Regions from separate parts of the Methylobacterium sp. D53M genome, predicted to be linked through region 1. Evidence: predicted binding sites of a transcription regulator. Region 1 holds the regulator's gene; each other region holds the start of a gene.

Region 1 (9,445 bases):
TGAGCGCCCGCATGGCGATGTACTGCGCGGTCCACGGTCCGATCCCGCGGATTGCCGTGAAGCGCTGAACCGCGTCCTCCAGCGACGCGGCCGGGGCGAACAGCTCCGGATCGGCGAGCGCCGCCGCCGCCAACGCCCGGATCGCCGCACCACGGGCGCGCGGCATGTTCAGGGCCAGCGCGACATCCGCCTCGACGAGATTTTCCGGTGCCGGAAAGATGTGGGTCAAGCCGCCGACAGGCTCGGCGAGCGGCGTCCCGAAGGCCGCGACCAGCTTACCCGCGAGCCCGATCGCGGCGGCCACCGAGACCTGCTGGCCGAGGATCGCCCGGCATCCGGTCTCGAACGGGTCCCAGGCGCCGGGCAGCCGAAGCCCGGACCGCGCGGCCACGAGCGGCGCCAGGATCGGATCCCCGGCGAGGCAGGCCGCGATGGCGACTGGATCCGCGTCGCAGTCGAACAGGCGGCGCAGGCGCGCGGCGACCGCTTCGGCCTGCCTGGCCTCGACGCCGCGGAGTACGACCTGCAGGCAGCCCCCGCCGGGCGCCACGGTCAGGACCCCGTGCCGACCCGCGACGCTGATCGTGCGCGCGTAGGCCGCCGCCGGGTCCGTCGCCTCGACGCCCAGGATCGCCCGCTTGGCCAGGAAGGCGCGGATCGCCACCCAGTCGTAGGGCGGCCGATAGGGCAGGCGGAGTTCGATCGCCCCCTCAAACGCGAAGGGCGGCCTCTCGGCCGCCCCGCTGATCACCGTCTGGGACAGGTCCCGCCTCAGCCGCGCTGGTCCACCGCCACGTAGTCGCGCTGGGCCGGGCCCACGTAGAGCTGGCGCGGACGGCCGATCTTCTGCGACGGGTCCTCGATCATCTCGGCCCACTGGGCGATCCAGCCGACCGTGCGGGCCACCGCGAACAGCACCGTGAACATGTCGGTGGGGAAGCCCATCGCCTTGAGGGTGATGCCCGAGTAGAAATCGATGTTCGGGTAGAGCTTCTTCTCGATGAAGTACTCGTCCTTGAGGGCGATCTGCTCCAGCTCCATGGCGACGTGCAGCAGCGGATCGTCGGTCTTGCCGAGCTCCTTCAGCACCTGGTGGGTGGTGCTCTGCATGATCCGGGCGCGCGGATCGTAGTTCTTGTAGACCCGGTGGCCGAAGCCCATCAGGCGGAACGGGTCGTTCTTGTCCTTGGCCTTGGCGACGTACTTGCCGACGTTCTCCGGCGTGCCGATCTCCATCAGCATCTTGAGCGCCGCCTCGTTGGCGCCGCCATGGGCCGGGCCCCACAGGCAGGCGATGCCGGCCGCGATGCAGGCGAAGGGGTTGGCGCCGGACGAGCCCGCGAGCCGCACCGTCGAGGTCGAGGCGTTCTGCTCGTGGTCGGCGTGCAGGATGAAGATCTTGTCGAGCGCCCGGGCGAAGACCGGGTTCACCTCGTACTCCTCGCACGGCACCGCGTAGCACATGCGCAGGAAGTTCGACGTGTAGTCGAGGTCGTTCTTCGGATACACGAAGGGCTGGCCGATCGAGTACTTGTAGGCCATCGCGGCGAGCGTCGGCATCTTGGCGATCATGCGGATCGACGCGATCAGCCGCTGGCTCTCGTCCGTGATGTCGGTGGAATCGTGGTAGAAGGCCGAGAGGGCGCCCACCGAAGCGACCATGACGGCCATCGGGTGCGCGTCGCGGCGGAAGCCGGTGAAGAACCGGTTCATCTGGTCGTGCACCATGGTGTGGCGCGTGACCCGGTACTCGAAATCGGCCCGCTGGGCGGCGGTCGGCAGGGCGCCGAACAACATCAGGTAGCAGGTCTCGAGGAAGTCGCCCTTCTCGGCGAGCTGCTCGATCGGGTAGCCGCGATAGAGCAGCACGCCCTCGTCACCGTCGATGTAGGTGATCTTCGACTCACACGAGGCCGTCGAGGTGAAGCCCGGGTCGAAGGTGAAGGCGCCGGTCTGGGCGTAGAGCTTGCCGATATCGATCACGTCCGGCCCGATCGTGCCGGTTTTCACCGGCAGTTCGATCGACTTGCCGTCCACGGTGATGGTGCTGGGTGCGCTCATGGATCGTGGACCCTTCTCTGGCGACGTGGCGGATGCCGGCCTCGGGCTGCCCGAGTCGGTCCCGGGGGCCTGAGCACACGCATTATGCTGCGGGTGCTCACAGCCATGGGTTACCCAAACGGCAGTGCAGCAGCAACGGGGTCGGTGACAACCCGCCCCCGTCGCCAAGCGAATTCCGCCAACCGATTTCCACCCAACGCAATCCGGGTCGGGGCCGGCAGTTCCCTCTCCGCTCCCGGTCCGCGCGCGGCGGTCCCAGCGTCGCCTCGTCCCCGCCTCGTCCCTGCCCTCAGCCCGGCCTCAGCCCTGCGGCGCCTGATCTCCGAGGCGCGCCAGGGTTTCCTCCCGGCCGAGCACCGCCATCACGTCGAACAGGGGTGGGGAGGTGGTGCGGCCGGTGAGCGCCGCGCGCAGGGGTTGGGCCACCTGCCCGAGCTTGCAGCCGGCCGATTCCGCGTACTGCCGCACCGCGCCCTCGGTGGAGGTCGCGCTCCAGTCGGGCAGCGCCTCGAGCACCGGCCGCACCCCGGCGAGGCGGCCGCGCCCCTCGTCGGAGAGCAGGGCGCGGGCCTTGTCGTCGAGCGCCAGGGGCCGCTGGGCGTAGAGGTAGTAGGCGCTGTCGAGGAGCTCGATCAGCGTCTTGGCCCGCTCCTTCAGGCCCGGCATGGCCTGGACGAGCTTGTCCTTGAGATCGGGCCGCAGCGGCGCCGACAGGCCTCGCTCCGGCCCGACGTTGGGCAGGATGGTCTCGATCGCCGCGACGAGGTCGGAATCGGCGCTGGTGCGGATGTAGAGGCCGTTGAGGTTGGCGAGCTTGGCGAAGTCGAACCGCGCCGCGGAGCGTCCGACCGCGCCGAGGTCGAAGGCCGCGACCATCTCGTCGGTGGAGAAGACCTCCTGGTCGCCGTGGCTCCAGCCGAGCCGCACGAGGTAGTTGCGCAGGGCCGCCGGCAGGTAGCCGAGATCGCGGTAGGCCTCGACGCCGAGCGCGCCGTGGCGCTTCGAGAGCTTGGCCCCGTCCGCCCCGTGGATCAGCGGGATATGCGCCATCCTCGGGATGTCCCAGCCGAGGGCCGAGAAGATCTGGCTCTGGCGCGCCGCGTTGGTGAGGTGGTCGTCGCCGCGGATGATCTGCGTGACGCCCATGTCGTGGTCGTCGACCACGACGGCGAGCATGTAGGTCGGCGTCCCGTCCGAGCGCAGCAGGACGAGATCGTCGAGGTCCTTGTTGGCCCAGGTCACGCGGCCCTGGACGGCGTCCTCGACCACGGTCTCGCCCTCGGTCGGGGCGCGCAGGCGGATCACCGGCTTGACCCCGGCGGGGGCCTCGGACGGGTCGCGGTCGCGCCAGCGGCCGTCGTAGCGCGGGGCGCGCCCCTCCGCGCGGGCGGTCTCGCGCATCTGCGTGAGCTCCTCGGCGGTGGCGTAGCAGTGATAGGCGCGGCCCGCGGCCAGCAGCTCCTCGGCGACCGCGCGATGGCGCTCGGCGCGGGCGAACTGGAAGACCACGTCGCCGTCCCAGTCGAGGCCGAGCCAGGAGAGGCCGTCGAGGATCGCGTCGATCGCCCCCTTGGTGGAGCGCTCGCGGTCGGTGTCCTCGATGCGCAGCAGCATCTTGCCGCCGGTGTGGCGGGCGTAGAGCCAGTTGAACAAGGCCGTGCGGGCCCCGCCGATATGCAGGTAACCCGTGGGCGAGGGGGCGAAGCGCGTGACGACGGCTGAGGACATCGGTCCGGTATGTTCCGGGGCTGGTCGCGGACGGGGCGCGACGGACGGCGAAGGGGCGGCGGAGCGGCGAGGGGCTCGACAGGGCGCCCGTAGCACGAAGAACCCGCTGTAGCACGGGCCGGCGGATGCGTTAAGAATCGCCCGCAGAATCGCCCGGCCCCGACGACAGGTCGCGCGGAGCGGGGCGGCGGCGATGCGGCGGATCGGCGCGAGGCGGGCGGACGGCGCGGTCGCGCTGATCGGCCCGCGCGCCCGAGCCCTTCCCGCCGCCCTCTTGGCCGCCCTCCTGGCCGCCCTCCCGGCGCTCCGCGACTGGGTCGTCGCCGGCCTCGCCCGCGAGGCCGAGCAGCGCCGGCTGTTCCCCTGGCTGGCGGTGGCCTTCGGCGGCGGGATCCTGGTCTACTTCGCGGCGGCCGACGGCGCGCCGAGCCTCGCCGCCCCCCTGATCGCGGCCGGCCTCGCGCTGGCGCCGGTCCCCGTCCTCGGCGCGCGGCCGGCGGCCCTGGCGGCGGCGCTCGCGGTGGCGGCCGCGTTCCTCGGCTTCGCGGCGGCGACCTGGCGGGTCTCGCAGGTCGCCGCACCGATCCTCACCCGCACCACGATCGGCCCGCTCGTCGGAACGGTCGAGGCCCTGGACGAGCGCGAGGTCGGCGCCCGGCTGGTGATCCGGGTGGAGAGCTTCGCCGGCCTCGCGCCGGAGGCGCGGCCCGCCCGGGTCCGGGTCTCGTTCCGGAAGACGCCGATTCCGCGTCCCGGGGACGGCGTCGCCGCCACGGCCCGGCTGCTGCCGCCCCCGGAGGCGGCCCGGCCCGGCGGCTACGACTTCGCCCGGGACGCCTATTTCCAGGGGATCGGCGCGGTGGGCTCGCTGATCGGCACCGTCACCGTCCGGGAACCGTCCGGGCCGCCGCCGCTGGGCCTGCGGCTCGCCGCTGCGCTCGACGCGGCGCGCAACGGGCTCACGCGCCGGATCGCAGAGGCCGCCGGCGGCCAGGCGGGCGCGGTGGCGGCGGCCCTGGTGACGGGCAAGCGCGGCCTCATCGGGCCGGCCACCAACGACGCGCTCCGCGCCGCCGGCATCTACCACGTGGTGTCGATCTCGGGCCTCCACATGGTGCTGGCCGCCGGCGTGGTGTTCTGGCTGGTGCGGGCGCTCCTCGCCGCGGTGCCGCTCTGCGCGCTCCTCTGGCCGATCAAGAAGATCGCGGCCGGCTTCGCCATGGTCGGCGTCACCGCCTACTGCGCCTTCTCGGGCTGGGACATCGCGGCCGAGCGCTCGCTGATCATGACCCTGATCATGCTGGGCGCGATCCTGGTGGACCGGCCGGCCCTGTCGATGCGCAACCTCGCCCTCGCGGCGCTGATCGCGCTCGCCCGGGAGCCGGAGGGCCTGCTCGGCCCGAGCTTCCAGATGTCCTTCGGCGCCGTGGCCGGGCTGATCGCCTGCGCGCGGCTGATCGACGGGCGGCTGCTCGTGCGCCCGGGGGCCGGGCGGATCGGGCGGCTCGTCGGGACCGGCCTGTCGGCGATCACCGGGACCCTGGCCACGACCCTGGTGGCGCAGGTCGCGACGGCCCCCTTCGCCACCTACCACTTCCAGACGGTCCAGCCCTTCGGCCTCGTCGGCAACGCCCTGACCCTGCCGCTCGTCTCCCTGGCGGTGATGCCCGCCGCGGTGATCGGCTGCCTCGCCTATCCCTTCGCCCTCGACCGGCCGGTCTGGTGGCTGATGGGGCAGGCGGTGGCCGGGATGCTGGCGATCTCGGACTGGATCGCCGGGTTCGAACGGGCGGTCCTGGTGCTGCCGGCCTTCGGCGCCGGGGCGCTCGCCCTGCTGACCGCCGGCCTGCTGCTGGGGACGCTGCCGGCCTCGCGCCTGCGCTGGCTCGCCGTGCCGCCGGTCCTGCTCGGGCTCGTCCTCGCGGCCCGGCCCGACCACTACGACCTCTACGTCGACCGGCAGGGCGCGGGGGCCGCGGTGCGGGGCCCGGACGGGCGGCTTGCGGCCCTCGGCAGACCCTCGGGCTTCGTCCTCGAGCAGTGGCTGAAGGCGGACGGCGACGGGCGGCGGCCCGCGGCGCTGATCGTCCGGTCGGGCAGCGGGCGCTGCGACCGGCTCGGCTGCACCGCCCGGCTGCCGGACGGGCGGGCGGTCGCCCTGGTCCGGGACCGGCGGGCCTTCCCGGAGGATTGCGCCCGCGCCGCGGTGCTGATCACGGGCCTCGCGGCGCCGCCCACCTGCACGGGGCCGCTGGTGATCGACCGGCGCGTCCTCGCCGCCCGCGGGGCCGTGGCCCTCCGGACCGACGGCGACGGCTTCGCCGCGCGCTACGCCCGGGACGACGGCCGCGCCGTGCCCTGGCGGCCGGCCGCCGGGCGCGGGCCGGGACCGCCGCGGCCGGTCACCGCGGAGCCGGGCGACCGCCCCGCGGAGGACGGGGTCGCCGCGACGCCGGAGGCCGACGCCGCGCCGGGCGGAGACCTCGCCCCCGACGACGCGCCGGCCGAGCCGCTTCAGTAGCGGCGGACGAGGCTCACGAGGCGGCCCTGGATCCGGACCCGGTCGGGCCCGAGCACGCGGGTCTCGTAGGCCGGGTTGGCGGCCTCGAGGGCGATCGACGAGCCGCGGCGGCGCAGGCGCTTGAGCGTCGCCTCCTCGTCGTCGATCAGCGCCACGATGATGTCGCCGGTATTGGCCGTCTCCTGCTTGCGGATGACCACGAGGTCGCCGTCCAGGATGCCCGCCTCGACCATCGAGTCGCCGCGCACCTCGAGGGCGTAGTGCTCGCCGCCGGCCACGAAGTCCGGCGACAGGGTGATGGCGTGGCTCTGGTTCTGGATCGCCGAGACGGGCGTACCGGCCGCGATCCGGCCCATGACCGGGATCGAGATGGCGCGGCCGGACTCGTCGATCATCCGCGTGCTCGCCGGGGCCGGCGGCTGCTTGGACTTACCGCCCTCGACCACGCTCGGCGTGAAGCGGCGCGGCTCGGCGGGGGCCTGAGTCGCCGGAGCGGCCTGGGTCAGGCTCTCGGGGATCCGGATCACCTCGATGGCGCGCGCCCGATTCGGGAGGCGCCGGAGGAAGCCGCGCTCCTCGAGCGCCGTGATCAGCCGGTGGATGCCGGATTTCGACTTGAGATCGAGGGCATCCTTCATCTCGTCGAACGACGGCGGGACACCGCATTCCTGCATCCGGCTCTGGATGAATCGCAGGAGGTCCAGCTGCTTGCGCGTGAGCATCGACGGGGGACTCGCGGCTTGGCGGACCGCCACGTGACGGTCTCCGAAACAAATCACGAACAGGTTAAACGTTCCGCAAGTGTTCCGCAAGAGCGGCACCGCTCGGCCCGGCGCTCCGCGGCGCGCCCGCGGGAGAAGGTCGAGAAACGCATTGACGGCGCAAGCGGAGCCGTTTCAATGCATCGCGGCGCCCCGCCGGGAAGGCGGCGGATCCGGGGCGCGGGCTGGGACCCTCTTGGAATGACGAGGATGCGACGACCCGCAGCTCTGCTGCCCCTCGGCCTCGCCGCCCTCGGCCTCGCCGGCTGCACCACCGGCTTCTCCTACATCTCGCGGAACTACGTGGCGCTCACTCCCCAGGTCGTCACGATCGGCTGCAAGGAGCCCTACGAGGTCTACGACAACCGGCAGCTGCGCCGGATGCTGATCGTGTCCAACGCCCTGCGCGAGTATACCGGCTGCAACCTGAGCGAGGTCCGGATCGATCCGGAGCCGGGCGCCACCCGGGTGAAGCGCTTCCGCACCGCCGCCCGGGCCTATCTCGACGAGACCGTGCGCGAGGATTGCCGGATCACCGGCGAGACCGTGTTCGATCCGCTGAAGACCGAGTTCGCCTACGCCTGCGACGCGCCGATCGAGAAGCGCGGCACCGTGGTCCCCCGCCTGCCGGGCCGCAATCCGGGCCTCGGCGTGCGCTGACCGGCCGGCGGCGCGTCCTCAGGCGCCCGGCTTCGGGAAAGTCCGCTCCGCGGCGTCGCCGGCGGCGGCCAGCAGGGCGCGGGCGAAGGCCCGGGCCTCCGTCCGGTCGAGCACGATCGCGGCGGTGACCGGCGCACCGCCGAGGTCGGCGAGGGCGAGTTCCAGGCGCACCCCGTCGGGCACGGCGCTCGCCTGAAGGCTCCAGCCGGAGCCCCGGTCCGTGCTCTCCGCCATCGTGTTCCTCCCGCATGCCCGGCACGGCGCCGCGCGCCCACCGGAACGGCCAGGCCCGGGACCGCTCCCGGAGCCGCGCTCCGGTCTTCCCTGCCTCGCCTGTCCGCGTTCCTCAAGGCCACAGGCCGCGCAGGGGTGGAGATGCGCGCCGTCGCGGATGCCGGCGGCCGCATCGCGGCGGCACGGGGCGGCACGGGGCGGCACGGGGCTGCGCCCGCGCCGCGGCGCGGGCGAGGGCAGGGGCGGCCGGGATGGGGGCCGGCTTCGGGGCGATTGACGCGAGGCCGCCGATGATGTCTCCCGCGGGCTCCGATCAGGTGGAGTTCGAACATGCAAGAGATCTGGTTCCGCACGGGCGAGGCCACGGTGCTGGCGGCCGAGGGCCAGTACACCGACGCCATGCCGGAGGTGCTGATCGGCTCGGTGCGCGGCCCGGTCGGTCAGGCCTTCGCGTCGATGATGGGGCAGGTCCAGGGCCACACGCGGATGTTCGTGGTGCGCGACCTCAACCAGCTCGTGCGCCCGGCCACGATGATGACCACCAAGGTCACGATCCACACGGCCGAGTATGCCGAGCTCCTCGGCGGCGTGGTCCAGGCCGCCACCGGCGACGCGATCGTGGACTGCATCATCGAGGGCATCCTGCCGAAGGACGGGCTCGACGAGCTGTGCATGATCATCATGATCTGGCTCGATCAGCGATGCGCCGAGGACGACAACCTCGACCAGAAGGACCTCTACCGGACCAACTACGAGGCCACGAAACTCGCCATCGCCCGCGCCCTCAAGGGCGAGCCGACGGTCGACGAGCTGATCGCCAACCGGAAGACCGTGAAGCACTACGCGCTCGACGGCGTGATCGAGTACTGAGCGGGCCCAGGCCACGCATCCTGCCGGCTCAGGTCCGCCTCAGCCCGGCGGGATGCGCCCCACCGAGCAGAGGGTCCGCATCGCGCTGCTGCCCGGGTCGGTGTAGCAGGAGGCCGACCAGCCGTTCTGCTGGATGAACGACTTGCGCCGCTCCGCCAGCGCGGTCCGGTAGGCGCTGGCGATGATCGGCTCGACGGTCGCGGCCGGTTGGCCGACGAGGATCTCGGAGGCCACCGACAGGTCGCGGAAGAAGGTCGCCGAGGGGCTCGGCTCGGCGGAGGTCGCCTGCACGATCGGCTCGGCCCGGCAGGTCACGTCGAACTTGATCGGGCCGGCCACGCGGATGTCGATGCTGGGGCCGGCGCGCTTGCCGACCCGGCCGCCGATCGCGTCGGCGATCTGGCGGGTGAGGTCGTCGCAGCTGTCGGCCCGGGCGGCCTCCGCCAGGAGGGGCAGGGCCGCGCAGGCGGCGAGGAGGAGGCGCGGGACGGCGAAGCTCGACATCGCCGCACTCTACGCGCGGCGCGGGGCCTGTCGAGGGGCTGGTCGAGGGCCGCTCGAAGGGCCGGCCTCAGTGGAAATCCCGGCTGGGGAACACGCGCCGGTCCGG
Region 2 (9,445 bases), on a different contig from region 1:
CCTTGCCCGGATCGGCCCGATGCTGGAGAACCACCCGCTGTTCCCGGAGCGCGCCAACATCTCGGTGGCGCAGGTGACGGGCCGCGAGACGATCAAGCTCCGCGTCTGGGAGCGGGGGGCCGGGCTGACGCTCGCCTGCGGCACCGCCGCCTGCGCCACCGTAGTGGCCGCCTCGCGCCTGCGGATGATCGGCCGGCAGGCCAGCGTCGCGCTGCCGGGCGGCGAGCTGTTCGTCGAGTGGCGCGCCGACGACCACGTCCTGATGACCGGTCCGGTCGCGCTCGTCGCCGAGGGGACCCTGGCGCCGGAGCTGTTCGACAGCGCGGCCTGATGGCGGTCGAGACCCTCACCTTCGGCTGCCGCCTCAACACCGTCGAGTCCGAGGCCCTGCGGGCCCACGCGGCTGCGGACGGGCGCGACCGGGTGGTGGTGAACACCTGCGCGGTGACCGCCGAGGCCGGGCGGCAGGCCCGCAAGGCGATCCGGCGCATCGCCCGGGAGCGGCCCGGCGCCGAGATCGTCGTCACCGGCTGCGGCGCCGAGGTCGAGACGGAGGCCTACGCGGCCATGCCGGAGGTCGCGCGCCTCGTCGGCAACGCCGAGAAGCTGCGGCCGGAGGGCTGGTCTGCGGCCGCGACCGGCCCGGGCGCCGTCATGGCGGCGCGAACGGCCGAGCCGACGCGGGTCGAGGCGGTCGCCGGGCACACCCGTGCCTTCGTGCCCGTGCAGAACGGCTGCGACCACCGCTGCACCTTCTGCGTGATCCCGTTCGGGCGGGGCGTCTCCCGCTCGGTGCCGGAGGCGGACGTGATCGCGCAGGTCGAGACCCTCGTGGCCCGGGGCGGGCGCGAGGTGGTGCTGACCGGCGTCGACCTCACCGCCTACGGCCGCGACCTCGCCGGCCCGGCCCCGACCCTCGGCGGTCTCGTGCGGGCGATCCTCCGGGCGGTGCCCGACCTCGCGCGCCTGCGCCTCTCCTCGATCGATTCCGTCGAGGCCGACGGCGCCCTGCTGGCGGCGATCGCCGAGGAGGAGCGGCTCATGCCGCACCTGCACCTATCGCTGCAGGCCGGCGACGACCTGATCCTCAAGCGCATGAAGCGCCGGCACCTGCGCGCCGACGCGATCCGCTTCTGCGAGACGGTGCGGCGGCTGCGACCCGACATCGTGCTCGGCGCCGACCTGATCGCCGGCTTCCCGACCGAGACGGAGGCGCAGTTCGCCCGCTCCCTCGACCTCGTGGCGGAGTGCGGGCTGACGCACCTGCACGTCTTCCCCTATTCCCCACGTCCCGAGACGCCGGCCGCGCGCATGCCGCCGGTTGCGCCGGACGTGATCCGTGCGCGGGCGGCGCGGCTGCGCGAGGCGGGTGCGGGTGCCCTGCGGCGGCACCTCGACGCGCAGGTCGGGCGCCGCCTGACGGTCCTGGCCGAGCGAGGCGGCGTCGGGCGGAGTGTGGATTTCACGGCCGTGCGGCTGGCGGCCGATGAGGCGCCCGGGACGTTTCACAGCATCGCCATCGCCGGGCACGACGGGGCGCGGCTGATCGGCGCCTAGCGCCCGGTCTTCCTGGCCTGTCACACTCCGTGCCGGCCCCGAAAGGACGGATGCGGTCCAGGCGCATGTTCAATCGTGCCCGGCGCCGTCTTTGCGAGCGGAGCGAAGCAATCCAGCGGCGCCAGGTCTCCCGATGTCGCGCTGCCCTGGGTCGCTTCGCTGCGCTCGCGATGATGCGAGGCTCACGCGCCCATCGTCGCCACGGCTTCGGCGATGTGCGGTGGGGGCGGCGCCGTCACCGTGATGGCCTCCCGTTTAGGATAAAGCGGGATCGACAGCGCCCGCGCGTGGAGGTGCAGCGCGCTCCCGCGGGGCGCGCCGCCGTAGACCGCGTCGCCCAGGATCGGCCAGCCGGAGGCGGCGCAGTGGACCCGGAGCTGGTGGGTCCGGCCGGTGACCGGCTTCAGCTCCAGCCAGGTCCGCCCGCCGGCGCGGCCGAGCACCCGCCAGTGCGTCAGCGACGGGTCCCCCGCGGGGTCGGCCTTCATCCACCACGAGCGCGGATCGTCCGAGCGGCGGGCCAGCGCCAGGTCGATGCTGCCTTCCTCCTCGGCGGGACCGCCGGCCACGATCGCCCAGTAGGTCTTGTCGACGGCGCTGCCGGAGAAGAGCTTTCCGAGCCGCGCCAGAGCCTTGGCGTGGCGGCCCAGCGCGAGGCAGCCGGAGGTGTCGCGGTCGAGCCGGTGCGCGGCCTCCGGCCGGCGGGGCAGGCCGAACCGGAGCGCGTCGAGGTGGTCGGTGAGCGTCTCGCCGCCGCGGGGGCCCGGATGGACCGGTAAACCCGCCGGCTTGTCGATGACGAGCAGCAGGGCATCGCGGTAGAGGAGGCGCGCGCCTATGTCGAAGGCGTTGGACATCCGGATCGGCTAGAGGGTCGGTGTCGGCGGGGCAAGGTGGGGCGAGGACGCGATTTCATGGCGAGCGAGGAGAAGCCCGGCTGGTTTGGACGCCTGTTCGGGCGCAAAGGCCAGCCCGCGCCCGAGGACAGAGCCGAGGATCAGGCCGAGGACAAGCCCGAGGCCGAGCTTCCGGCCGGGGCGGCCTCGCCCTCCGAGGGGGAGCCGGACTTCGCCACCGCCGCGGAAGATGTCACCCACGTCCCGCTGCCGCCCGAGGAGACCGGGGAGCCGGTCCCGGACGCGGTCGAGGGTGCGGACCTGCTGCCCGTGGAGGGCGAGCCGGAGCGTCCGCCGGCCGGCACCGCCGGTGACGATCCCGCGCACGGCGCCGACCCGGTCGATACGGGTGATATGAACCGCGAGCCGGTGGTGGAGCCGGCTGCCGAAATGCAGCCCGAGATTCAATCCGATTCCCAGCCCGACATCCAGCCGGTCGACAGCGCCGCCGCCCTCGCGCACGACGCCGGCGCCGGGCCGGACCGCGAGCCGGAGGCCAAGGGCTGGTGGAGCCGTCTCACCTCCGGGATGAAGCGGACCTCGTCGGCGCTGTCCGACCGGGTCACGGGCCTGTTCACCAAGCGCAAGCTCGACGCCACGACCCTGGAGGACCTGGAGGACGCCCTGATACAGGCCGATTTCGGCCTGGAGACCGCGATGCGGGTCTCGGAGGCCGTCGGCAAGGGCCGCTACGAGAAGGGCATCTCGCCCGACGAGGTCCGGGCGATCCTGGCCGCGGAGGTGGAGCGGGCGCTGGAGCCGGTTGCGGTGCCGCTGACGATCGACGCCGCCCGGAAGCCCTTCGTGATCCTGACGGTCGGCGTGAACGGCGCCGGCAAGACCACGACGCTCGGCAAGCTCGCCTCGAAGCTCCGGGCGGAGGGGCGCACCGTGATGCTCGCGGCCGGCGACACCTTCCGCGCGGCGGCGATCGACCAGCTCAAGGTCTGGGGTGCGCGCACCGGCACGCCGGTGGTGAGCGGCGCGCAGGGGGCGGATGCGGCGGGCCTCGCCTTCGACGCCCTGAAGCAGGCGGGCGCCGCCGGCACCGACGTGCTTCTGATCGATACCGCCGGCCGGCTCCAGAACAAGGCCGGCCTGATGGCCGAGCTGGAGAAGATCGTCCGCGTCCTGCGCAAGCAGGACCCTGAGGCGCCGCACGCCACGCTCCTCGTCCTCGACGCCACGGTCGGCCAGAACGCGCTCAGCCAGGTGGAGCTGTTCTCGCAGGCCGCGCCGGTCTCGGGCCTGGTGATGACCAAGCTCGACGGCACTGCCCGGGGCGGCATCCTGGTGGCACTGGCGGCGAAGTTCGGCCTGCCGGTGCACTTCATCGGCGTCGGCGAGGGCGTGGAGGATCTGGAGCCCTTCGCGGCCCGCGACTTCGCCCGGGCGATCGCCGGGCTGGAGAAGGATTAGGCGGCGGCCGCTCGAAGGTCTCAGGTGCGCGATGTCATGGACATCGCGCGCTCCGCGTTCCACACACCCCGGCGAATCCCGTCCGACGCTCTCAGCCGACCGTGAGCGCCGCAGCCGAGCCAACCGAGCGTATGCAGATCGAATCCGTCCCCCCGCACCGCCACCTGCCGCCGCTCGTGAAGCTGGCGCTGGAACTCGGGCCGCTGGTGCTGTTCTTCCTCGGCAACGCCTATTCCGAGAAATTCGGCGTCGCCCCGGACCAGAAGCTGTTCGTGGCCACGGGCGTGTTCATCGCGGCGACCGTGGTGGCTCTGGCGATCCACTACGTGATGGTGCGCCGCCTGCCGATCATGCCGCTCGTGTCCGGCGTGGTGGTGGTGGTGTTCGGCGGCCTGACCCTGGCGCTGCAGGACAAGACCTTCATCATGGTCAAGCCGACCATCGTGAACGCCCTGTTCGGCACCGTGCTGCTCGGCGGCCTCGTGTTCGGGCGCTCGCTGCTGTCGGTGGTGCTCGACTCGATGTTCAGCCTCACCGACGAGGGCTGGCGGAAGCTCACCTTCCGCTGGGGCGTGTTCTTCTTCGTGCTGGCGGCGCTCAACGAGCTGGTCTGGCGGACCCAGACGGAGGATTTCTGGGTCAACTTCAAGGTGTTCGGCATCATGCCGATCACCGTGCTGTTCGCCCTCGCGCAGACGCCGCTGCTCACCCGCTACGAGCGCAAGAAGGCGCAGCCGGAGGCGTGACGCCTACTGCGCCGCCGCGACCTTGCCGGCCGCGCGGATGCGGGTGAGCACGCTGGAAAAATTCTCCGGCGTGAGGATGCCGACCAGCTTGTCGCGGATCACGCCGTCGGGCCCGATGATGAAGGTCTCGGGCACGCCGTAGACGCCGAAATCGATCGCCGCGCGGCCGCCGGCATCGGCCCCCACCGCGCTGAACGGCACGCCGTGCCGGGTCAGGAAGCGCTGGCCGGCCTCGGGGTTCGGCTCCTTGTAGTCGATCCCCACGAGCCGGATGCCGGGCTCCTTCGCCAGCCGCATCAGCATCGGATGCTCCACCTGGCAGGGCGCGCACCACGAGGCGAAGACGTTGAGCACCGTGATCTGGCCCTTGAGGTCCGCGCTCGACAGGCCGGGCACGGGCGCGCCGTTGGCGGTCAGCCCCGGCACCGCGGGCAGGTCGAAGCGCGGCACCGGCTTGCCGATCATCGCGGAGGGGAGGGCGGCCGGGTCGGCGCCGGAGCGCAGGCGCAGGAACAGCACGGCGGCGAGCGCCGCGAAGACGAGCGCCGGCAGGATCAGCAGCAGCGAGCGGCGGACCGGCGGTGTCCGGCCGGCGGTGTCGTCGAGGGGCGCGCTCATCGCCGGTCCTCGCCGAAGCCCCTGAGGGCGCGCTGCTGCGCCCGGCGGTCGCGCAGGGCGTTGCCCACGAGGGCGACCATCACCACCGCCGTGAACGCGTAGGCGGCCAGGATGAAGCCGCCGTGAGACCCGAGATCCATCGCGGTCCTCCTAGACCGGCTGCCCGACCGGCATCGCGGCCGGTGTCGGGGTGAGGCGCGGCTGGGCGCGGTCGAGGCGCTCGGCCTCGCGGATCGTCAGCGTCCGCACCCGGCGGCGCATGATCTCGGTGCGCATCGCGTAGAGGTGCAGGGTCGTCCCGCCGAGGGTCGCGGCGGCGATCATGACCAGCAGCGGGTGGAGCATCGAGGGATCGATGGTGGAGCCACCCATGCGCAGGATCGAGGCCGGCTGGTGAAGGGTCGACCACCAGTTCACCGAGAACTTGATGATCGGCAGGTTCACGGCACCGACCAGCGTCAGGATCGCGACCGCACGGGCGGCGCGGTTCGGATCCTCCAGGGTCCGCCACAGGGCGATGATGCCGCAGTAGATCAGCAGCAGGATCAGCATGGAGGTCAGGCGCGCGTCCCAGACCCAGTAGGTGCCCCACATGGGCTTGCCCCACAGCGAGCCGGTCACGAGGCAGATCAGCGTGAAGGCGGCCCCGATCGGCGCGGCCGCCCGCTGGGCGACGTCGGCCAGCGGGTGGCGCCAGACCAGGGTTCCGATCGCCGACACGCTCATCGCGCCGTAGAAGAACACGCCGAGCCACGCCGCCGGGACGTGGATGTACATGATCCGCACCGTCTCGCCCTGCTGGTAGTCGGGCGGCACCACGAAGAAGGTCTGGTACAGGCCCAGGGCCAGCACGCCGAGGGACAGGGCCGTCAGCCACGGCACGAGCGCCCCCGACCACCGCATGAAGTGGCTGGGGTTCGACAGGCGGGTCCAGAGGGAAGGCGTCATCGCGGCAGCTGTCTCGGACATCGTGGAAGCGGTCTAGCCTAGGGTGCGGTGCAGCAACAATGCGGGTCGGCGGCGCAGGCGGCGGGGGTGCCGCAATGGCATCGTGCGCCGGGCCGGAACCCGCCGAACCTTCGGATCCGAGAAGCTGCTGTACGACTGCGCCGACAACGAGCCGTCTTCCTGAGACATCCGCGACGCACGCGCTCTCCCGCACGGGAGCGGGGACCCGCGCCACGCCCGCACGTGTCCGACGATGACGCACGTCCGCGGCCGCAGCTTTTCGCGTCCGAGCCTTGCGCATCGCGGGCGAATTGCGCATATAGATGTGAACAAAAAGAGAACGAAAGAGCGTCCCCGATAAAAGCTGTGGACGACGCGACCTCACCCTGACGGACCGAGCGCCCCATGCGAACCGCCGACAAGCAGATCGCCGACATCCTCGTCCGCTACGGCGAGCCCTTCGGGGGCAACGTCTGGCGCGTCCAGGGGACCGCCGTCATCTACCACAAGACCCTGGAGCGCATCGCCGCCCAGGCCGGCATCGTCTTCGAGCCGCCGACCGTCATCCGGGCCGAGCGCGACGAGGCCGTGATCCTGGTGACCGGCCGGCTGCCCGGCGCGAAGCCCGGCAGCGAGCGGGTCGAGTGGTCCATGGGCGAGGCGCTGGTCAACGTGAACTACCGCGTCTCGGGCAAGCAGGCGGCCTACGTCTACGCCATGGCCGAGAAGCGCGGGAAGGACCGCGTCATCCTCAAGCTCATCGAGCTGCACGGCCTCGTCTACTCCGAGGAGGAGGCCGACGAGTTCCGGGCCCATCAGGTCCCGGTCCGGGCCGTCGACGAGGATTTCGAGGAGGCGCCCGCCTTCGACGAGGTAACCGAGGCCGAGGGCGACCTCAAGCGCCGCATCGACGAGGCCGAGACCATCAACGCGGTCACCGACCTGATGCTGGACGGCGCCACCCAGGCCGTCCTGGCGACGATGCCGCCCGGCACCCGCGACGAGGTGCGCGACTACGCCAAGGCCCGCCTCGTGGCGCTGGGCTGGCCGAAGCGCGCCGGACGCCGCAGCGCCGCCTGATCCCGCTTCCACCCCCACCGAAGGAGACCGCCATGCATCGCGCGACGAGCCGCCGCACCATGAAGGCCCGCCGGGATTCCCACCGCGGCTGGAGCATCGAGACCCTGTCGTACAGCCCGACGCGGATCGTCCGCCTCGGCGCCGAGAAGGTCGCGATCCTATTCCCCCCGGTCGAGCCCGGCGCGGCCTGGCAGCTCTACCCGCATCCCGACACGTTCCCGGGCCTGAACTTCGAGGGCCTGCCCGAGCCGCTGCGCCCGGAATTCCTCGCCTTCCCGGACCTTCCGGAGGTCGAGCGGTTCCTCGGCATCCGCGACGCCGAGCCCGCCGCCCTCGCGGCGTGACGCGGGCGATCAGGGCGCCGGCCACGGCGCGCCGCGATGGAGCGCCTCGGCCTCGTCGGTGAAGGTGCCGTCGGGGCTGTGCAGGACGAGGGGCGGCGGCAGGCTCGGCAAGGCGCGGCTGCCGCGGGTCGCCGCGATCAGCACGCGGATCGCGGGCACGTCGCCGCGGGGATGGACCGGGCGGATCGCCAGCCCGCCGTAGCGGCCCCGGAGCGCGTCGAGGCAGGCCGGGAGGGCGTCCGCCCGGTGGATGAGGCCCAGGCGCCCGCCGGGCCGCAGGATCGCCGTGCAGGCGCGGATCCAGGCGTCGAGATCGCCGCCCGCGAAGGTGTGGGCGGCGGCGCGGCCCGGATGCGGCGAGGCGCGGTGATCGCCGGCAGCGAAGAACGGCGGGTTGGTGAGCACGACGTCGAAACTGTCCGGCAGCAGACCGGCGGCGCGGCGTTCCGCCGCGGGGGCCAGCACGTCGGCGACCACGATCCGCGCGTCGATGCCGTTGAGGGCCGCGTTGGCGCGGGCCAGATCGGCGAGCGCCGGGTCGCGCTCGACCAGGGTCGGCCGGAGGCCCGGCGCCAGGGCCGCGCAGGCGAGGCCGACGGCCCCGGTCCCGGCGCCGACGTCGCAGAGCCGGTCCCCGGCCATCGGCGCGAGCAGCCGGGCGAGCAGCACCGCGTCGGTCCCGGCGCGGTGCGCGCCCCGCGGCGGCTGGTGCAGGCGCAAGCGGCCGCCGAGGAAGGGATCGGCGCCGCTGTCGGCCTCGGCGGTCACGGCTGGCGCAGCTCGTGGGCGATGCCGGCATCGGTCAGCAGGCGGCGGGCCTGGGCCTCGTGGTCGCGCGGCACGAGGAGGCGCTGGCCGAAGACGCCGATCGACCCCTCCATCAGGCTCATGTGACTGTCGGCCACGAGGACCGGGATCTCGGCCGCCTCGAGGACCGAGCGGGCGAACCCGATCAGCACGACGTCGTTGGCCCGGATCAGCTCGATCATCGCGGCGCGGCTCCGGAACGGGCGGGGATCGGCGGTTTCGTCGCGTGAGATCCGCGCTGGCGACACCCCATATCCGGCCGGCGACGATGTTGCGGCGCCGCGGGGCGCGTGCGAAGGGATCGCCCGCCCCCTGCGGGGCGACCGGTCTGGAGGTCTCGGATCTTGGATATGGCCCTCTCCATCGAGAATCCGAAGCCCGAGGCGGAGGCGGGGCTCAACGACCTCGTCGCGCTGGTGGCCGACGGCATGGCGCGGGTCAACACCACGATCCTGTCGCGGACGGGGTCGGACGTGGCGATGATCCCCGAGGTCGCCAACCACCTGATCGCCTCCGGCGGCAAGCGCCTGCGCCCGATCCTGACCCTGGCCTGCGCCCGGCTCTGCGGCTACGCGGGCGCCGCCGACGGCGACGTGAAGCTCGCCGCCAGCGTCGAGTTCATGCACACCGCGACGCTCCTCCACGACGACGTGGTCGACGAGAGCGACATGCGGCGCGGCCGCGTCGCGGCCCGGATCAAGTGGGGCAACGAGGCCTCCGTGCTGGTCGGCGACTTCCTGCTCGGCCAGGCCTTCCGGATGATGGTCGAGGTCGGCTCGCTCAAGGCGCTCGACATCCTCTCGGCCGCCGCCACGGTGATCGCCGAGGGCGAGGTGATGCAGCTCACCAACGCCAAGAACCTGGAGACCGACGAGGCCGCCTACCTCGCGGTGATCCGCGGCAAGACCGCCGAGCTGTTCGCCGCCGCCTGCGAGGTCGGGCCGGTGCTCGCCGGTCGGCCCGAGGCCGAGCAGGCGGCCGCCCGGTCCTACGGGATGAATCTCGGCATCGCCTTCCAGCTGATCGACGA
Region 3 (9,445 bases), on a different contig from region 1:
GAGCCGGTCGTTGCGGCCGGTGCCGCCCTCGGCGATCTTGAGCGCCTTCGGGCTGATGCAGATCAGGCCGAGGCCGGCCGGCAGCATGAAGCCCTTCTGCGAGCCCGCGATGGCGCAGTCGACGCCCCACTCGTCCATGTAGAACGGCAGCGAGCCGATCGACGAGATGCCGTCCACGAACAGCAGGGCCGGGTGGCCGGCGGCGTCGATCGCCTTGCGCACCGCGCCAATGTCGCTGGTGACGCCCGTGGCGGTCTCGTTGTGGACGACCATCACGGCCTTGATGGCGTGATCCTTGTCGGCGCGCAGCGCCTCCTCGATCTTCTGCGGATCGGCGCCGGCGCCCCACTCCTCGTCCTGGACGATCACGTCGAGGCCGAGGCGCTGGGCCATGTCGACCCAGAGGTGGCTGAACTGGCCGTAGCGGGCAGTGAGCACCTTGTCGCCGCGGCAGAGGGTGTTGGACAGGGCCGATTCCCAGATGCCGGTGCCCGAGGACGGGAACAGGATGACCGTCCCGTTGGTCGAGCCGAACACCATCTTGGAGTCCTGCAGGAGCGGCTTCACCAGCTCGGGGAAGCTCGGCGAGCGGTGATCCTCCGACGGCACGTGCATGGCGCGCAGGACGCGCTCCGGGATGTTGGTGGGGCCCGGGATGAAGAGGTGGTTGCGACCGGGGCGCCGGGTTGCGGCCATGATGTTTCCTCCGAAAAGTCCATTGCGCGCGGGCGTGAACCCGCGCCGGGTTGTCCAAGCGTCCTCAGGGAGTCGGTCCGGCGCCGTCGAGAGCGGCTCGCGCCGCACCCCCTCGAACGCCATCCTCTGCCGTGATCGGGGGGTCTCCGCGGAGCGGCAGGCGGCCTCACGCCGCTCGCGTCGCGGCGCGCCCCCGCGCGCCGGTCGCCTCCGAATTGCCGTCCCGTCCAACGGCTCCAGGGCCGTCCTCGCCGCCTTCCTGTCAAGGTCCGGCCGTGCTCGTGCCGAGCGGCCGGTTCTTGGTATTATGAGGCGGTGAAGCTCGAAAGGAAAACCGGAAAAACTTCCGGAACTTGCCAAAAAAATTTTTTGTGCGGCGCAACGAAGTCGCACTCCGGTTGAGAGGCTTCGCGGCACCGCACACCGAAGTCTTTCCGCCCCGTCGGAACCCGCGTCATCAAACTGAGATCGGATCGCGCTCTGGATCCCGGCACCGTACAGCCGCCGGGAGAGGATGCCGTGGCCGAGGTTGAGGAGATGCCGGTCCGCGTGCGGACGCTGTTCCTGTCCGACCTGCATCTCGGCACGCGCGGCTGCCAGGCCGGCCTGCTGCTGTCGTTCCTGAAGGACTACGACGCCGACACGATCTACCTCGTCGGCGACATCGTGGACGGCTGGCAGCTGCGCTCGGGCTGGTACTGGCCGCAGGAGCACAACGACGTGGTGCAGAAGCTCCTGCGCAAGGTCCGCAAGGGCGCGCGGATCGTCTACCTGCCCGGCAACCACGACGAGTTCCTGCGCGACTATGTGGGCACGAGCTTCGGCGGCATCGAGCTCGCCGAGACCGCGATCCACGAGGCGGCCGACGGCAAGCGCTACCTCGTCATCCACGGCGACCAGTTCGACATGGTCGTGCGCCACTCGCCGTGGCTCGCCCATCTGGGCGACGGCGCCTACACGCTGGCGCTCTCCCTCAACACGCTGATCAACAAGGTGCGGCGGCGGCTCGGCCTGTCCTACTGGTCGCTGTCGGCCTGGGCGAAGCTGCGCGTGAAGAACGCCGTGAGCTTCATCGGCCGCTTCGAGACGATCCTGGCCGAGGAGGCCCGCCGCCAGGGCGCCGACGGGGTGATCTGCGGCCACATCCACCACGCCGCGGACCGGCCGATCGGCGACCTGCGCTACCTCAACACCGGCGACTGGGTGGAATCCTGCACCGGGCTCGTGGAGCACTACGACGGCCGCATCGAGGTGCTGCACTACCCGAGCCTCCTGCGGGCGCGGGAGGCCGAGGTCGTGCCGCAGCCCCTGCCGGGCCGGCGCGCGGTGGCGTGAGGGCGGCGCCGTGAAGCTCCTGATCGCCAGCGACGCGTGGCACCCCCAGGTGAACGGCGTCGTGCGCTCCCTCGAGCAGATGGTCCGGCGCGCGCCGGAGCACGGCTTCGCCACGACGCTGCTGTCCGTGGCGGATTTCCGCTCGCTGCCGCTGCCGGGCTACCCGGAGATCCGCCTCGCCTATGCCGGGCGCGAGCGGGTGGCGGCGCGCTGGCGGGCCGAGCGGCCGAGCCACGTGCACATCGCCACGGAGGGACCGGTCGGCCTCGCGGCGCGCCGGCACTGCCTCGCGCACGACCTGCCCTTCACGACGAGCTACCACACGCGCTTCCCGGAATACCTCGCCGCCCGCGCCCCGGTGCCGGAGGCGTGGTCCTACGCGTACCTGCGCCGGTTCCACGGCGCCGCCCGCGGGACGATGGTCAGCACCGCCTCGCTCCAGGGCGAGCTCGCGGCGCGGGGTTTCGGCCGGCTGATGCGCTGGACCCGGGGCGTGGACACGGAGCGGTTCCGGCCGGCCGAGCCCGGGACGCCCCGGCCGGCGGAACTGGCCGGCCTGCCGGGGCCGCTGTTCCTCTACGTCGGGCGGCTGGCGGTGGAGAAGAACGTCGCGGCCTTCCTCGCCCTCGACCTGCCCGGCACCAAGGTGGTGGTCGGCGACGGCCCGGACCGCGCGCGGCTGCAGGCGCTCGCCCCGGCGGCGCACTTCCTCGGCACCCGCACCGGCGCGGACCTCTCGGCGGTCTACGCGGCCTGCGACGTCTTCGTCTTCCCGAGCCTCACCGACACGTTCGGCATCGTCCTCCTGGAGGCCCTGGCCAGCGGGCTCCCGGTGGCGGCCTTCCCGGTTCCGGGTCCCAACGACGTCGTCGGCGGCACGCGGGTCGGCGTGCTCGACCCGGATCTGCGGGTCGCCGCGCTGGCGGCCCTGCGCCTGTCCCGCGCCGAGTGCCGGGCCGAGGCCCTGCGCTGCGGCTGGGACGTGAGCGCGCGGCAGTTCTTCGGCAACATCGTCGAGGCGCATGGCGGCGCCCGGAGCACCCGCGACGCCGCCTGACGCGTGACGGCGTCCGCGCGGAATGGCAGGAGGGCGCGATGCCGCCCGCCAAGCCGCCAGCCAAGCCGCCCGCCAAGCCGCCAGCCGGATCGCCCGCCCGACCGACCGGGTCCGTCAGAGCCCGCCCCCCGGTCGCCGGACCGTTCGACCCCGCCCGGGCCGCCGCGTATCCGGCGGCGATCGGCTGCGACGAGGTCGGGCGCGGCGCGCTCTGCGGACCCGTGGTGGTGGCCGCGGTCTGGTTCGATCCGGCGGCGATCCCGGCCGACCTGCTCGCGGCCCTCGACGACAGCAAGCGCGTCCCCGAGCCCGTGCGCGACCGGCTGGCCCCCCTGATCCGCGCCCACGCGCGGGTCGCGGTGGCGGCGGGGTCGCGCGCCCTGATCGACCGGATCAACATCCGCGGCGCGACCCTCGACGCCATGGCGCGGGCGGTGGCGCGGCTCGGCCTCGCCGCGCCCGTGCTGGTCGACGGGCGCGACGCCCTGCCGGGCTTGCCCGGCCGCGCCGTCGTCGGCGGCGACCACTTGGTGCCCCAGATCGCCGCCGCGTCGATCGTCGCCAAGGTGCTCCGGGACCAGCTGATGCGGCGGCTCGCCCGGCGCCATCCCGGCTACGGCTGGGAGCGCAACGTCGGCTACGGGACGGCCGTCCACCGCGCCGGCCTGACGCAGCTCGGGCGCAGCCCCCACCACCGGCTCAGCTTCACCCGTTGTTTCGACTGAGCCGGGCGACGGGTCACGCGGCCCGGACGCCCGTGAGGAAGCGCTCGACCTCCGCGGCGAGCTCCTCCGACTGACGCGTGAGCGCGGTGGCGGCCGTCAGCACGTGGTCGGCCGCGCGGCCGGTCCGGTCGGCCGCCTGCGCCACGCCGGCGATGTTGCCGGTGACCTCCTGCGTGCCGGCATTGGCCTGGGCGACGTTGCGGACGATCTCCTGCGTCGCCGCCCCCTGCTGCTCCACCGCGGCCGCGATGGCGGCGGCCACGGCGTCGATCTCCCCGATCCGGCCGGTGATCGTCCCGATCGCCCGCACCGCCTGACCGGTCACGGTCCGGATCTCGCCGATCTGCCGGCCGACCTCGTCGGTGGCCCGACCGGTCTGGGCGGCCAGTTCCTTGACCTCGGTTGCGACGACCGCGAAGCCGCGCCCGGCCTCGCCGGCCCGCGCCGCCTCGATCGTGGCGTTGAGCGCCAGCAGGTTCGTCTGCGCGGCGATGCGGGCGATCAGCTCGACGACGGCGTCGACCCGGGCGACGGACGCGTTCAGCGCCGCCACCAGGGCGGCCGTCTGGTCGGCCTCGCCGACCGCGCTCCGGGCCAGCTCGGACGAGCCCTGGACCTGCCGCCCGATCTCCTGGACGGAGGTGCCGAGTTCCTCCACCGCGGCGGCCACCGTCCTGACGCCGGCGGACGCCTCCTCGGCGGCCGCGGCCACGGTATCGGACTGGCTGGCCGTCTCCTGGGCTGTGGTGGTCATCTCCCAGGCCGTGGTCTGCAGTTCGGCCGCGGCGGCGGAGACCTGCCCGACGATGCCGGCCACCGCCGCCTCGAAGGTCTGCGCCATCGTGTGCGTCATGGTCCGGCGCTGCGCCTCCGCGGCGCGCGCCGCCTCGTCCGCCTCTGCCTCCAGGGCGCGGGTGCGGACGAGGTTGTCCCGGAAGACCTCCACGGCCGCCGCCATCGCGCCGATCTCGTCCCGCCGCCCGCGGGCCGGGATCTCCACGGCGACGTCGCCGGAGGCGAGCGCCCGCATCGCCTGGATCATGGCCCGGAGCGGCCCGAGCACGCGGCGGACGACGACGACGGCGCCGGCACCGGCGAGCAGCACCGATGCGGCCAGGAACAGGCCGGTGTGCAGCAGCGTCGCCCCCGCCTCAGCGAAGAGTGCCTGCGCGCGGGCCACCATCGCGTTCAGCGCCGCCTCGGCGAGGTCGGCGATGGTGTTGACCTCCCGCGTGTTGCGGTCGCGCAGGTCCTGGATCGCGACGCCCGGCGGCTGGCCCCGGCTCAGGGCCGCCCGCAAGGCCTGCCGCCGCGCCGCGACCTCGCCCTCGAAGTTGCTGCTGCCCGCCCTCACGAAGGCGTCCTGGACCGCCCGCGGCAGCGTGTCGTCCATGTGATCGACGAGATTCGCCCAGCTCGCCGCGACGCGGCCGCGCTCCTCGGCCTCCGCGAGGCGCTCCTCCTCGGACCAGCCCGTGCCCCGCGTCACGGCCGTCTCGGCCCGCGCCACGTTGCCGCCGATCGCGACCCGCGTGATCCAGGCGGCGCGCTTGATGTCCAGGGCGCGGGCCAGCGCCGCGTCCCGGCGCGGGATCGTGACGTCGACGGCCCCGCTGGTCACCGTGAGGGCGTCGAGCAGATCCCGGAAGGCGGTCGCGGCGACCTCCGCGGTCGCGGCGTCGCGCTCCGCGACCGGGACCGCGAGGGCCGCGTCGATCCGCGACGTCAGGCCGGTGACGGCCTCGTACGCCCGTCGGAGCGGATCGACCGTCTTCGCCACCGCGGCGGTGTCGACCGCGCGCACCAGCCTCAGGAGCGCTTCCAGACGATCGATCCGGGTCGCGCGCTGTCAGGCGATCAGGGCCGCGTCGGCGGGCGGGATCCTGCCCGCGGCGATCAGCGCCTGCAGGGTCCGCCCCCGCTCGAGGCGCACGGCGAGCAGGATCTCGAGGAGGATCCGGCTGCCTTCCGTGAGCGCGACGACGCGGCGGCTCTCCCGCTCCTGCGCCCCGGCCTCCAGCGCCGTCCGGGCGCCCGCGGCCAGCAGCATGGCGCTGAGTGAGAACAGGATCGCGCACAGGATCGTGCCGATGGACGGACGCGGAAGACGCAGCATGAGGGTCGGGATCTCTCTTCGCGGTGCGTCGAGGCGCGCGGCCCGCCGCCGGGCTGCCCGGTTCGAGCAGGGCGGCCGGTCGGCCTCGGTCGACGGAAAGGCTGAGCGACGCGACAGGCACCCCGACGCGGCGCCGGCCCGGATCGCTCGAAGGGCGCGGCGAGGGCGCGGCGAGTCCTGGGGCCCACCGGCGCTCCCGGTCCGGTCATCGGACCGGGAGTTCGCCCGGTCGGCATCGGAGGTCGAAACCCCGACACGCTACCGTCTCAAGGAAGGACGACAGTCGCGACCGGCAGAACCGAGCCGGGCCGCGGGGCGCGGCTCGCCCGCGACCGGATCACGGCGCACAGCGTCCATTGGCGGGATCTGCGGACACGGACGCCGGACAAAATCGCGCTCTTACGCACAGAACGACCCTCAATATAGAACTGAAATTCGATAACTCAATCAAACCTGGTCAAAATCTCGCAACAAACCTCGCGATCTCAGGCATTTGAACCACAATGGCACAGATGTCAATCTTACGTTCTGCGATTTTCCTCACGCCTTAGACATCCGATCATCGACTTTGGGAGCAACATTTGAGCTGTTTTCAATCTTTGGGATTATCTTTTTACGCCATTTCTGGCCAAAATGACTGGAATTTTCGCTGAACCGTACTGTGGGACAGGTCCGCCGCGTCGCGCGCGCCGCCGCGTCGGTCGCGTGTCAGAACAGCGCCAGCTGCGCGCCGGGCTTCCGGAAGGCGTCGCGATTCAGCGCGATGCGCCCGAAGGCGAAACCGAGACGCGTGCCGGCGAGCCGGACCCGCTGGCCGATCATCGCCGCGTAGGCGCCCTCCCCGCGGAAGCGGTGGCCGAAGCGCGGGTCGTTCTCGCGCCCGCCCCGGGCTTCCCGCAGGAGTGCGAAGGCCCGCGCCCTGCGTTCGGGATAGTGCTCGGTGAACCAGTCCGCCACGAGGTCCGCGACTTCGCCCGGGAGGCGCAGCAGCGCGTGGCCGATCCGGCTCGCCCCGTGCGCGCGCGCTTCGGCCAGGATCGATTCGATCTCGTGGTCCGTCAGGCCGGGGATGATCGGCGAGACGTTGACCATGACGGGCACGCCCGCCGCGCTCAGGCCCCGCATCGCCGCGAGCCGCTTGCCCGGCCGCGGCGCCCGCGGGTCGAGGCGGCGGGCGAGGTCCGGATCCAGCGTCGGCAGCGAGATCGCCGCCAGCACGAGGTTCTCCGCCGCCATCTCGGCCAGGAGGTCGAGGTCGCGCAGCACGAGGTCCGACTTGGTGGTGATGCTGACGGGGTGGCGGGCCTCCCGCAGCACCTCCAGAACTGCGCGGGTGAGCCGGTGCTCCCGCTCGACCGGCTGGTAGGGATCCGTGGCGGTGCCGAGGGCGATCGTGTCGGGCCTGTAGCCCGGCGCGGCGATCTCGCGGGCGAGGAGCCGGGCGGCGTCCGGCTTGGTGAAGATCCGCGACTCGAAGTCGAGCCCCGGCGACAGGCCGAGCCAGGCATGGGTCGGGCGCGCGTAGCAGTAGATGCAGCCGTGCTCGCAGCCCCGGTACGGGTTGATCGACCGGTCGAACGGGATGTCGGGCGAGCTGTTGTGCGCGATGATCCGGGCGGCCCGCTCCGGCGTGACCTGCGTGCGCAGGGGTGCCGGAGCGTCCGCCGTCCAGGTCTCGTCGTGGAACGCCTCGCGCCGGGCGGATTCGTACCGGCCCGTCGGGTTGGCCGTCGCGCCGCGCCCGCGCCGGGCGGCCGGTTCCGCGACGCTCGGCCCGAGTCGCGGCGCGGCCCCGGATGCGGTCCCGTCGCGCGTGTCCCCCATGACGACTCGCCTCCCTCACGCATCCATGTGAGAACATAGAGCGAACGCGACGGCGAAGGGCGCCTTTTTTTCAGGCAAATGCGGCTCTGCAGCCCGTCCGGGCGACGGCGCGTCGCCGCGCGGGCCGCGGGGCAGTTTACGGCGCCGCAGAATCGTCTATGCGCGCGCTCATGCTCTCCGCCGTGACCTATCTGGCCGAACCGGCCGATCCGGACGCGATCGATCGCCTGGCCGACACGCTCAGCGTGCTCGTCTCCGGCGTGGCCGGCGGCCTCGTCGGCGACGCGGTGATCGTCGCGGGCCGCGAGAGCGAGGCCGTGGCGGCCGTCGCGGAGGCCACGGGCGCGACCCTCGTGCTGCACCGGGGCGGCAATCCCTACGCGGCCGGCGCCGCCGCGGCCCGGCGGGACTGGATCCTGTGCCTGGAGGCCGGCGACGTCCCGGCCGAGGGCTGGATCCGCACCCTCGACCGCTTCGTCGGGACCGCGCGGCCGGACACGGCGCTCGGCCGCCTGCACCGCCCGGCCGGGCGCTGGCTCGGCCGGCTCGTCAGACGGGCGGAGACCGTCGTCGGCGCCCGGCAGGCCCGGGCCGGCGACGTCGTCCGGCGCGAGGCCCTGCGTGCCGAGGGCGCGTTCACGGGTCGCCTCAAGGTCAGGCCGCTGATCGCTCGGATCGAGCGCGCCTGACCGGAAAGATCTTGCTCGGGAGAATCTTGCTCGGAAGAATCTTGCGTCCGCTCACGTTGTTGTCGGTCGATCCGCCTCTACAACTCTGAAAGCGCGGCAGGATCGTCGCCGTCTCCGGACATGATGACGCGCGCTGAGCCACCCCGATCTGGAAGGATGGTGCCATGGATTCGTCGGGCCTGATGGGGCGCAAGTCGGTCGAGGACATCGTCGAGAGCGGCGAGGGCGAGCAGCAGCTCTCGAAGTCGCTGGGCGCCCTCTCGATCACCGCGATGGGCATCGGGGCGATCATCGGCGCCGGCATCTTCGTCCTGACCGGCACGGCCGCGGCCCAGTATGCCGGGCCGGGGATCATGCTGTCCTTCGTGCTCGGCGGCATCGCCTGCGCCTTCGTCGGCCTCTGCTACTCGGAGATGGCCGCGCTGATCCCGGTCGCCGGATCGAGCTACACCTACACCTACGCGACGCTCGGCGAGTTCTTCGCGTGGCTGATCGGCTGGGACCTGATCCTCGAATACGCCATGGGCGCCGCCACCGTGGCGGTCGGCTGGTCGGGCTACGTGACCAGCATCCTGAAGAGCGTCGGCATCGTGATCCCGGCGCAGTTCGCCAACGCGCCGGGCACGCCGATCGAGGGCGGCGGGACCGCGCTGCTCAACCTGCCGGCGGTCCTGATCGTGGCGCTGATCACGATCCTGCTGATGCGGGGCACGAAGGAATCGGCGCTCTTCAACAACATCATGGTCGCGGTGAAGCTCACCGTCGTGGTCGCCTTCATCGCCCTGGGCTGGGGCCACGTGAACGCCGCGAACTGGAGCCCGCTCATCCCGGACAACGACGGGACCTTCGGACATTTCGGCTACAGCGGCGTCCTGCGCGGCGCGGGCGTGGTGTTCTTCGCCTTCATCGGCTTCGACGCGGTCTCCACCGCCGCCCAGGAGGCGCGCAAGCCCCAGAAGGACATGCCCATCGGCATCCTGGGCTCGCTCGCGGTCTGCACGAT

What was found. Region 1 encodes LexA, which represses DNA repair genes until DNA is damaged. Its sites were predicted from a motif close to TGTTCNNNNTGTGTTCNG; they were not measured.
Region 2: ACLBYG_RS06215 (trna delta -isopentenylpyrophosphate transferase) is a predicted target of LexA. The motif match lies at 6,510-6,527, and genes of this name have one in related genera.
Region 3: ACLBYG_RS12060 (PA0069 family radical SAM protein) is a predicted target of LexA. The motif match lies at 7,783-7,800, and genes of this name have one in related genera.

Annotation. Positions count from the first base shown of each region.
Region 1 covers NZ_JBKFAL010000003.1:271,351-280,795, forward strand. Annotated here, with positions in the region: gene ACLBYG_RS08730 (DNA-3-methyladenine glycosylase family protein) at 1-751, opposite strand, end outside; gene gltA (citrate synthase) at 772-2,061, opposite strand; gene gltX (glutamate--tRNA ligase) at 2,362-3,789, opposite strand; gene ACLBYG_RS08745 (ComEC/Rec2 family competence protein) at 3,983-6,310, shown strand; gene lexA (transcriptional repressor LexA) at 6,304-7,032, opposite strand; gene ACLBYG_RS08755 (hypothetical protein) at 7,282-7,731, shown strand; gene ACLBYG_RS08760 (hypothetical protein) at 7,750-7,965, opposite strand; gene fae (formaldehyde-activating enzyme) at 8,296-8,835, shown strand; gene ACLBYG_RS08770 (hypothetical protein) at 8,875-9,339, opposite strand; gene ACLBYG_RS08775 (error-prone DNA polymerase) at 9,407-9,445, opposite strand, start outside.
Region 2 covers NZ_JBKFAL010000002.1:400,447-409,891, forward strand. Annotated here, with positions in the region: gene dapF (diaminopimelate epimerase) at 1-331, shown strand, start outside; gene mtaB (tRNA (N(6)-L-threonylcarbamoyladenosine(37)-C(2))-methylthiotransferase MtaB) at 331-1,557, shown strand; gene ACLBYG_RS06185 (RluA family pseudouridine synthase) at 1,740-2,414, opposite strand; gene ftsY (signal recognition particle-docking protein FtsY) at 2,472-3,872, shown strand; gene ACLBYG_RS06195 (septation protein A) at 4,004-4,618, shown strand; gene ACLBYG_RS06200 (DsbE family thiol:disulfide interchange protein) at 4,622-5,236, opposite strand; gene ccmD (heme exporter protein CcmD) at 5,233-5,376, opposite strand; gene ACLBYG_RS06210 (heme ABC transporter permease) at 5,387-6,184, opposite strand; gene ACLBYG_RS06215 (trna delta -isopentenylpyrophosphate transferase) at 6,590-7,264, shown strand; gene ACLBYG_RS06220 (hypothetical protein) at 7,297-7,608, shown strand; gene ACLBYG_RS06225 (tRNA1(Val) (adenine(37)-N6)-methyltransferase) at 7,618-8,376, opposite strand; gene ACLBYG_RS06230 (putative signal transducing protein) at 8,373-8,597, opposite strand; gene ACLBYG_RS06235 (polyprenyl synthetase family protein) at 8,766-9,445, shown strand, end outside.
Region 3 covers NZ_JBKFAL010000006.1:59,709-69,153, reverse strand. Annotated here, with positions in the region: gene ACLBYG_RS12085 (aminotransferase class V-fold PLP-dependent enzyme) at 1-696, opposite strand, end outside; gene ACLBYG_RS12080 (UDP-2,3-diacylglucosamine diphosphatase) at 1,234-2,031, shown strand; gene ACLBYG_RS12075 (glycosyltransferase family 4 protein) at 2,042-3,088, shown strand; gene ACLBYG_RS12070 (ribonuclease HII) at 3,127-3,813, shown strand; partial or broken gene ACLBYG_RS12065 (methyl-accepting chemotaxis protein) at 3,827-5,929, opposite strand; gene ACLBYG_RS12060 (PA0069 family radical SAM protein) at 6,638-7,753, opposite strand; gene ACLBYG_RS12055 (hypothetical protein) at 7,912-8,442, shown strand; gene ACLBYG_RS12050 (amino acid permease) at 8,607-9,445, shown strand, end outside.